Regions from separate parts of the Amycolatopsis balhimycina FH 1894 genome, predicted to be linked through region 1. Evidence: riboswitches for the same ligand, from Rfam matches in the RefSeq annotation. Region 1 holds a riboswitch; the other holds the start of a gene.
What was found. A riboswitch is a leader RNA that binds a small molecule or an ion and turns the genes downstream of it on or off. The one in region 1 is predicted to bind glycine.

Region 1 (4,412 bases):
CGTTGAGCTTCATCGTGCAGGAGCCGAGCGGGATCATGCCGCGGTCGAGCGCGTAGTCCTGGTCGGACAGACGGCGCAGGTAGCGCAGCATCGCCGTCTCGGAGCGGTGGGTACCGAAGACCTCGTGGCCCATGAAGCCGCTCTCGCGGGCCAGGCCGTTCGGCAGCGCGACGCCGTCGGTGACCTCGTCCTCGACACCGAACGCGCGCAGGACCTTCGCGGTGATCGCCGGGGTGCTGACCTCGTCGAAGGCGACGCGCACGTGGTCGGCGTCGACGTGACCGAGGTTGATCCCGGCTTCGCGGGCGGCCGCGTGGACCTCGGCGGCCTGGCCGGGCACGTGCGCGACGACGGTGTCGAAGAAGGACTCGTGGACGACCTCGACGCCGGTCTTGCGCAGCGCGTCGGCGAAGCCCGCGGCGAGGCCGTGGACGCGCTGGGCGATCTTCTTCAGGCCGTCGGGACCGTGGTAGACCGCGTACATCGCGGCGAGCACGGCCGGGAGGACCTGCGCGGTGCAGATGTTGGACGTCGCCTTCTCGCGGCGGATGTGCTGCTCACGCGTCTGCAGCGCCAGCCGATAGGCCGGGTTGCCGTCGGCGTCGACCGAAACGCCGACCAGGCGCCCGGGCAGCGACCGCTCGAGCCCGGCCCGGACGGCCATGTACCCGGCGTGCGGACCGCCGTAGCCGAGCGGGACGCCGAAGCGCTGGGTGGACCCCGCGGCGACGTCGGCGCCGAACTCGCCGGGCGAGGTGATCAGCGTCAGCGCGAGGAGGTCGGCGGCGACGGTGTACAACGCGCCCGCGGCCTTCGCCGACTCCGAAATCGCCTGGTAGAAACCGCGGCCACGCAGCACACCGGACGCGCCGGGGTACTGGACGACGACGCCGAAGAACTCGTCCGGCAGGCCGGTCAGCAGGTCGCGGACCTCGACCTCGATGCCCAGGGCTTCGACGCGCGTCCGCACCACGGCGATGGTCTGCGGCAGGCACTCGGCGTCGAGCACGACCTTGTTCGACTTCGACTTGGACGCGCGGCGCATCAGCGTGACGGCCTCGGCGACGGCGGTCGACTCGTCGAGCAGGGACGCGTTCGCGGTGGCCAGGCCGGTCAGGTCGGCGACCATGGTCTGGAAGTTGAGGAGCGCTTCGAGCCGTCCCTGGGAGATTTCCGGCTGGTAGGGCGTGTACGCCGTGTACCAGGCCGGGTTCTCGAGGACGTTGCGGCGGATGACGCCGGGCGTCACGGTGTCGGAGTAGCCGAGGCCGATCATCTGCGTCATCGGGCGGTTGCGCGCGGCGAGGGCACGCAGCTCCGCGGTGGCCTCCTCTTCGGACGCGGCGGGCGGGAGCCGCAGGTCACGGGTGGCGCGGATGGCGCTCGGCACGGCGGCGCCGACGAGGGCGTCCAGGCTGCCGTAACCGCACTCGGCCAGCATCTTCGCGCGTTCGGCCTCGGACGGGCCGATGTGGCGGGCGTCGAACTGCGTAGAAGTGATCGGGAGCTCCTCGGGCCGGGCACCGGGCACAACGGTGCGCTGGGAACTCCCCCTCTGTCATGGCACCTGAGAGTTTCACCGCGCTGCTGGGAGAAGACACAGTGCGGCTTTCACCTTGGGTGAGACGCGGGTGCGCCTGCTTTCCAGAGTGGCCTCGCGCGAAGCGGTAGCGGGTACCTGAGAGATTCCGGGGAGTTTGCTCCTTCGGTGCCCCACCACGTTCGTGAGGGCTCTCCCGCCTCGGCTCGACGGCCCGATCTGCAGTTGTGCGGGCTACGGTACCCGCCGCTTCCGAGGTCCGTCCACCTCACCCGGCCAACACCACACCCCCCTCGACCGGCTCTCGACCCTGCTCCGGACGTCATGAACGACTCGTTCATGACGCCGGACGACAGGAAAGGGTCGTTCATGACGTTCCGGCGACCCGGCGGACGACCTGGCCGGCCAGCGGCGGTGGGCGGCGGACCCGGCCGGAGGGCAGGACCAGGCGTTTCAACGGGCCGCCCAGAGGCACCGGCGGGTGCCCCGCGCCCAGCAGGACCTGCTCGACGATCTGCTCCGCGTGCCACGCCACCGAGTCGTTGAGCCGGTCCAGCGAAGGACGGTCGCCGTCGAAGACGTCCTCGTCGGCGAGCGTCACTTCGTAGTACGCGCAGCCTGGCGGGAGCCCGGCCGAGACCGCCTCCTCGATCGCGCGTGCGCCGGCCAAGGCGTCGGCGAACCCCGCTTCGAGCAGCGCCTCGCGGTAGATCCGCGCCGCGCGGGCGCGCATGCGGGGCCCGTAGCGGACCACGACCGGGAGCCGCCCGGTCAGGTCGGGCACGGCCAGGCCGTGCAGCAGCATGATCGGCGGGACCGAGTGCACCAGCCGCGGCGCGGGCTCGGCCAGCTCCCGCGCGGTGATCCGGACCCGGTCGGCCATCGCGTCGGGGAGGCCGAAGTAGCGGAAGTCGACGTTGCCGAACCCGAGGCCGTCGGCGACCAGCGACGCCAGCAGCTCGCCGTATCCCCAGATCGGCGACAGCACCACCACCGGCGGTGCGGCAACGATCGGCGAAGGCGACGGCGGCCGCGTCGCCTCCTGCTCGGGCACCTGGATCACCAGCCGGGGCGGCTCGTGCCAGTCGTGCACCTCGGCGACCCGCCAGTACAGCCCCAGCGGCCGCCACAGCTCGCCGAGGACATCGTGCTCGATGATGCGGCGCACCTCGGCGTCGTCGTAGGGCAGGTCCCGCGGCGCCACGATCCCGACGTAGTGGTGGTAGGTGATGCGGATCTCGTCGCCGCGGGTGGCCGACCGGATCCGGATCTCCCAGTCGATCGGCGACGCGGCGATGGCGTTCGCCACCTGCGTGCCGGGCGAGGAGTAGACCAGCACGGTGGCCTGGCGGAGGAACTGCCCGGCCTGGTCGATGCCCTCCCGCAGCGCCTTCGCCGCCTGCGCGACGTGCACCGGTGACGCCAGCGAGCCGGGCAGCACCCCGGCGACGCGCAGCAGCTCGGCCTCGCCGAGGCCGGTCACCTCGGCGAGCTGGGCCCAGTGGTCGAAGACGGTCACCTTCGGCGCGTGCCGGTGCTCGATCCAGCTGCGCAGCGTCGACGTCGGCACGCCGATGCGGCGCGCGGCCTCGTCGAGGGACAGCCCCCGCGCCCGGATGCCGGCCCGGACCGCTTCCGCCCACTCGTCGGCGCGCCAGTGCGTCACCTCACAAAGCTAACGAAACCGGCTAGCTTTGCGCAGGGACGAATCGCCCACGAGCGCCCGACGCTGTGACCATGACCACCACCATCGTCGCCCTGACCCTGATCGTCGGCGTGCTGACCTTCGCCGCCGGCGCCTTCCTGGCCTCCGAAGTCGCCACCCGGGTGCTCCGCCGCCGTGAAGCGCTCCTCTCGGAAGAACGCAAGCGGCTCAACGCCGCCTGGAAGTTCCTGAGGGAGGTCTACGGCGTCAAGACGCGCCGTTAGAGCGGGGTGACGTACGCGCCGGAGATACCGCCGTCGACGAGGAACTGCGACGCCGTGATGAAGCTGGCGTCGTCGCTGGCCAGGAAGGCGACCGCGGCCGCGATCTCCGCCGGCTCGGCGAACCGGCCGACCGGCACGTGCACCAGCCGCCGCGCGGCGCGTTCCGGGTCCTTGGCGAACAGCTCCTTGAGCAGCGGGGTGTTCACCGGTCCCGGGCACAGCGCGTTGACGCGGATGTTCTCCCGCGCGAACTGCACGCCGAGCTCGCGGCTCATCGCGAGCACGCCGCCTTTGGACGCGGTGTAGGAGATCTGCGACGTCGCCGCGCCCATCACCGCGACGAACGACGCCGTGTTGATGATCGAGCCCCGGCCCTGGCGCTGCATGTGCGGCAGGACGGCCTTGCAGCACAGGTAGACCGAGGTCAGGTTGACCCGCTGGACCTTCTCCCAGGCCTCGATGCCGGTGGTGAGGATGGAGTCGTCTTCGGGCGGGGAGATTCCGGCGTTGTTGAACGCGACGTCGACCGAGCCGAACTGCTCGACCGTGGTGTGGAACAGGTTCTCCACCTGCTCGGCGTCGGTGACGTCGGTCTGGACGAACGCGCCGCCGATCTCGTCGGCGACCGCCTTGCCCTCGACCGGCGACAGGTCGGCGATGACGACCTTCGCGCCTTCGCTCGCCAGGCGGCGGGCCGAGGCGAGCCCGATGCCGCTCGCGCCGCCGGTGATGACCGCGACGCGGCCTTCGAAACGCTGGACCATTACTCCTCCGTGCTCAGAAAGACGTTCTTGGTTTCGGTGAACGCCGCCGCGGCGTCGGGGCCCAGCTCGCGGCCGAGGCCGGACTGCTTGAAGCCGCCGAACGGCGTCCAGTAGCGCACCGAAGAGTGCGAGTTCACCGAGAGGTTGCCGGCTTCGACGCCACGCGCGACCCGGAACGC
Region 2 (4,412 bases), 6.6 Mb from region 1:
GACCTGCCCGTGCTGGTCGAGTTCTGGGCCACCTGGTGCGGGCCCTGCCGGATGGTCGGCCCGGTGCTGGCGCAGCTGGCCGTCGAGCGCGCCGGCGCCCTGTCCGTCCGGAAGATCAACGCCGACGAGAACCCGGAGACGACCCGGGCGTACCAGGTCATGTCCCTGCCGACGATGATCCTCTTCCGGAACGGCGAGCCCGTGACGACGATCGTCGGCGCGTTCCCGAAGGCCCGCATCGAGGAACGCCTCGACCAAGCCCGCTAAGGCGCGGTCGCCTTGACGAAGGTCTCGGCGATCTCGCGGCCGTACGTTTCGACGTCCAACGAAGGGTCGGCCGCGTAGGCCGCGGCGACGCCGTCGACGGCCTGGGCGATGGACATCGCCATCACCTCGGGCGTGAACTCGCCGAACACGCCCTCGGCCTGGCCTTGCTTGAGCTGGCGGGCCAGGCCGTGCACGCGCAGGTCGTCGACCAGCACCTTCGTCATCACCCAGCCGTCGGCGTCGTCGGCGTTGGCGGCCAGCTCGGTCAGGGCCCGGACGCATTCCGGGTACGCGCGCAGGAACGCGATCGACGTCTCGATGTGCGCCCGCAGGTAGCCGGGGCGGTCGGCGGGGTCGAGCTCGCCGCCGGTGCGTTCGGTGAGGAACTGGTGCTTCGTCTCGACGACCGTGCTCAGCACGGCCTGCATCAGGCCGGCCTTGTTCGTGAAGTGGTAGGAGATCAGCCGGGTGCTGCTGAGCCCGGCGCGCTCCTTGATCTTGGCGAACGTGGTGCGCCGGTAGCCCAGGTCGGCGAGGACGCCGATGGTCGCGCCGACGATCTGCGCGCGGCGCGCGGCTTCGGTGACGCTGAGGCCCATTTCGGCCATGAGGTCCGGGTTTACTCGCATGAGTAAAAATTAACACGGCTGAGTAAAACGTGTCCACCGAGTTTGGCCGGACGGTGATCGGGGTACGGCGAACGGCTCAAAGGCTCATCCGACCGTTGAGGCTTGCCGCGCGTCGCGTTGACCGGCACTGTCCGGGCGCTTACCGTCGGAGGAGGTAAATCGCCACGGTGTGATTCACGGTCTGGGGCCGGATCGTGGCGGTTGATCTCCGGTGGGTCCCGCTCCTGGGACCGTCCGGCTGTCATTCGCCGGCCGCCAGGTCGGGCGAGGGGAGGCTTGCGTGGTCGAGGCTGGTTCCGAGAAGCAGCCTGTCGAGGTCGCGACTGGTGAGCAGGGAGAACTGTTCCCCGACGACTCGCTGCCCGACGAGCTGGTGGGCTACCGCGGCCCGGCCGCGTGCCAGATCGCCGGGATCACCTACCGTCAGCTCGACTACTGGGCCCGGACGAAGCTGGTCGCGCCCAGCATCCGCACCGCGCACGGCTCCGGCTCGCAGCGGCTGTACTCGTTCAAGGACATCCTGGTGCTCAAGGTGGTCAAGCGGCTGCTCGACACCGGGGTCTCCCTCCAGAACATCCGGGTCGCCGTCGACCACCTGCGCCTCCGCGGCGTCCGCGACCTCGCGCGCGTGACGCTCTTCTCCGACGGCACCACCGTCTACGAGTGCACCTCGCCGGAGGAGATCGTCGACCTGCTCCAGGGCGGACAGGGCGTCTTCGGCATCGCGGTCAGCGGGGCGATGCAGGAAATCAGCGGAACCATCCACGAGTTCCAAGCCGAACGCGCCGACGGCGGCATCGTCGAGACGCACGAACCGGACGAACTCACCCAGCGCCGCAACGCCCGCAAGACCGGTTGATCACCGCTACGGCAGACGGGGTAAGGTTTTCCCTGCGGTCGACGAATCCGCGCGGGAGAGACCGAGCCTCATAGTGAGCTCGGCGCCGAAGGAGCAAGTCCTCCCCGGAACCTCTCAGGCACCCTGGACCGCGCGGACGAGACGCCTCTGGAAAGCGGGTCGTCAGGTCACCACCTGACGGCCCCGCCGACGGTGCAAGCCCGGCTCAACCTGCGGGCGAAACTCTCAGGCGCCTCCATAAGGAGGTACGGACAGAGTGGGGAGGACCAGGACATCGCCGTCCCGGTCCGGCACCGCTGTCCCCAGGAGGCCATCGTGGAACTGACGCTTGCCTCGCTGGAACAGGGGATTCCCTTCCTCGACCGGCACATCGGGCCCGGTTCGGACGACCTGCGGCACATCCTCGACGTCATCGGCGTCGCTTCCCTCGACGAACTCGCCGAGCGGGCCGTGCCGTCGTCGCTGCGGCAGTCCGCCGAGCCGCTCGAGCTGCCTCCGCCCGCCAGTGAAGCTCAGGCCCTCGCCGAACTTCGCGAGCTGGCCTCGCGCAACCGGCTGACCGCCTCGATGATCGGGCTCGGGTACCACGACACCGTCACCCCGCCCGTGATCCGGCGGAACGTCCTCGAAAACCCCGCCTGGTACACCGCCTACACGCCCTACCAACCCGAGATTTCGCAGGGGCGCCTCGAAGCGCTGCTCAACTTCCAGACCATGGTCGCCGACCTCACCGGGCTGCCGGTCGCCAACGCCTCCCTGCTCGACGAGGCCACCGCGGCCGCCGAGGCGATGACGCTGGTGCGCCGGGCCGGGCGGGCGAAGTCGCACCGCTTCGTCGTGGACGAGGACACCCTGCCGCAGACCCTCGCCGTGCTCCGGACACGCGCCGAGCCGCTCGGGATCGAACTGGTCGTCGAGGACCTCTCCCAGGGGCTGACCGGACTCGGGCTCGGCGGCGACTTCTTCGGCGTGCTCCTGTCCTACCCGGGCGCGTCCGGTGCGGTGCGGGAGCTCGACCTCACCATCGGCGAGGCCAAGAAGCACGGCGCGGCGGTGATCGTCGCCGCCGACCCCCTCGCGCTGACCCTGCTGCGGCCGCCGGGCGAGCTCGGTGCCGACGTCGCCGTCGGATCGACGCAGCGGTTCGGCGTCCCGCTCGGCTTCGGCGGCCCGCACGCGGCGTACCTCGCCGTGCGGAAGGGACTCGAACGGCAGCTGCCCGGCCGGCTGGTCGGCGTGTCGAAGGACGCCGACGGCACGCCCGCGTACCGGCTCGCCCTGCAGACCCGCGAACAGCACATCCGCCGCGAGAAGGCGACCTCGAACATCTGCACCGCGCAGGTCCTGCTCGCGGTGATGGCGTCGATGTACGCCGTGTACCACGGGCCCGAAGGGCTGCGCGCGATCGCGCTGCGGGCCCACCGGATGGCCACCGTGCTGGCCGCCGGCCTCGCCGAGGGCGGGGTCGACGTCGTGCACGGCGAGTTCTTCGACACCGTCGCCGCGGCGGTGCCCGGCCGCGCGGACGCGGTCGTCGCGGCGGCCCGCGACCTCGGCGTCTCCCTGCGCCGGATCGACGACGACCACGTCGGCATCGCCTGCGACGAGACGACCACCCGCGAACGGCTTTCGTGCGTGTGGAAGGCGTTCGGCGTCTCGGTGTCCGATGTGGACGGACTCGACGCGGACACCGCGGACGCGCTCCCGCCGCCCTTGCGGCGCACGAGCGGCTATCTCGCGCACCCGGTGTTCCACGCGCACCGCTCGGAAACCGCGATGCTGCGCTACCTGCGTGCGTTGTCGGACAAGGACGTCGCGCTCGACCGCAGCATGATCCCGCTCGGCTCGTGCACCATGAAACTCAACGCCACCGCCGAAATGGAGCCGGTCACCTGGCCGGAGTTCGCCGGGCTGCACCCGTTCGCGCCCGCCGAGGACGCCGCCGGGCTCCTGGCGGTGGCCGCCGACCTGAGTGCCTGGCTCGCGCGGATCACCGGCTACGACGCGGTTTCCCTGCAGCCCAACGCCGGCAGCCAGGGCGAGTTCGCGGGCCTGCTGGCCATCCGCGCCTACCACCTGTCCCGGGGTGAGGACGCGCGCGACGTCTGCCTGATCCCGGCCAGCGCGCACGGCACGAACGCCGCCAGCGCCGTGATGGCGGGTATGCGCGTGGTCGTCGTCCGCTGCGACGACCGTGGCGACATCGACCTCGCCCACCTGCGGTCCACAGTGGACGAGCACCGGGCCGATCTCGCCGCGATCATGCTCACGTACCCGTCGACGCACGGTGTCTACGAAGACACCGTCGGCGAGGTGTGCGCGGCGGTGCACGACGCGGGCGGCCAGGTGTACGTCGACGGCGCCAACCTGAACGCGTTGATCGGCGTCGCCCAGTACGGCCGGTTCGGCGCCGACGTCTCGCACCTCAACCTGCACAAGACGTTCTGCATCCCGCACGGGGGCGGCGGGCCCGGCGTCGGCCCGATCGGGGTCCGCGCGCACCTCGCGCCGTTCCTGCCGAACCACCCGATGCAGCAGGCCGCCGGCCCGGTCACCGGGGTCGGCCCGGTCAGCGCGGCGTCGTGGGGCAGCGCGTCGATCCTGCCGATTTCGTGGGCCTACGTCCGGATGATGGGGGCCGAGGGCCTGCGCCGGGC

Region 2: linked by a shared signal. The riboswitch ahead of gcvP (aminomethyl-transferring glycine dehydrogenase) and the one ahead of gcvP (aminomethyl-transferring glycine dehydrogenase) in region 1 are both predicted to bind glycine.

Annotation. Positions count from the first base shown of each region.
Region 1 covers NZ_KB913037.1:7,131,099-7,135,510, reverse strand. Annotated here, with positions in the region: gene gcvP (aminomethyl-transferring glycine dehydrogenase) at 1-1,501, opposite strand, end outside; glycine riboswitch at 1,656-1,749, opposite strand; gene A3CE_RS0132730 (helix-turn-helix domain-containing protein) at 1,908-3,206, opposite strand; gene A3CE_RS0132725 (hypothetical protein) at 3,278-3,469, shown strand; gene A3CE_RS0132720 (3-oxoacyl-ACP reductase) at 3,466-4,233, opposite strand; gene A3CE_RS0132715 (aldehyde dehydrogenase family protein) at 4,233-4,412, opposite strand, start outside.
Region 2 covers NZ_KB913037.1:577,199-581,610, reverse strand. Annotated here, with positions in the region: gene trxA (thioredoxin) at 1-267, shown strand, start outside; gene A3CE_RS0101795 (TetR/AcrR family transcriptional regulator) at 264-875, opposite strand; gene A3CE_RS0101790 (MerR family transcriptional regulator) at 1,177-1,755, shown strand; glycine riboswitch at 1,798-1,896, shown strand; gene gcvP (aminomethyl-transferring glycine dehydrogenase) at 2,071-4,412, shown strand, end outside.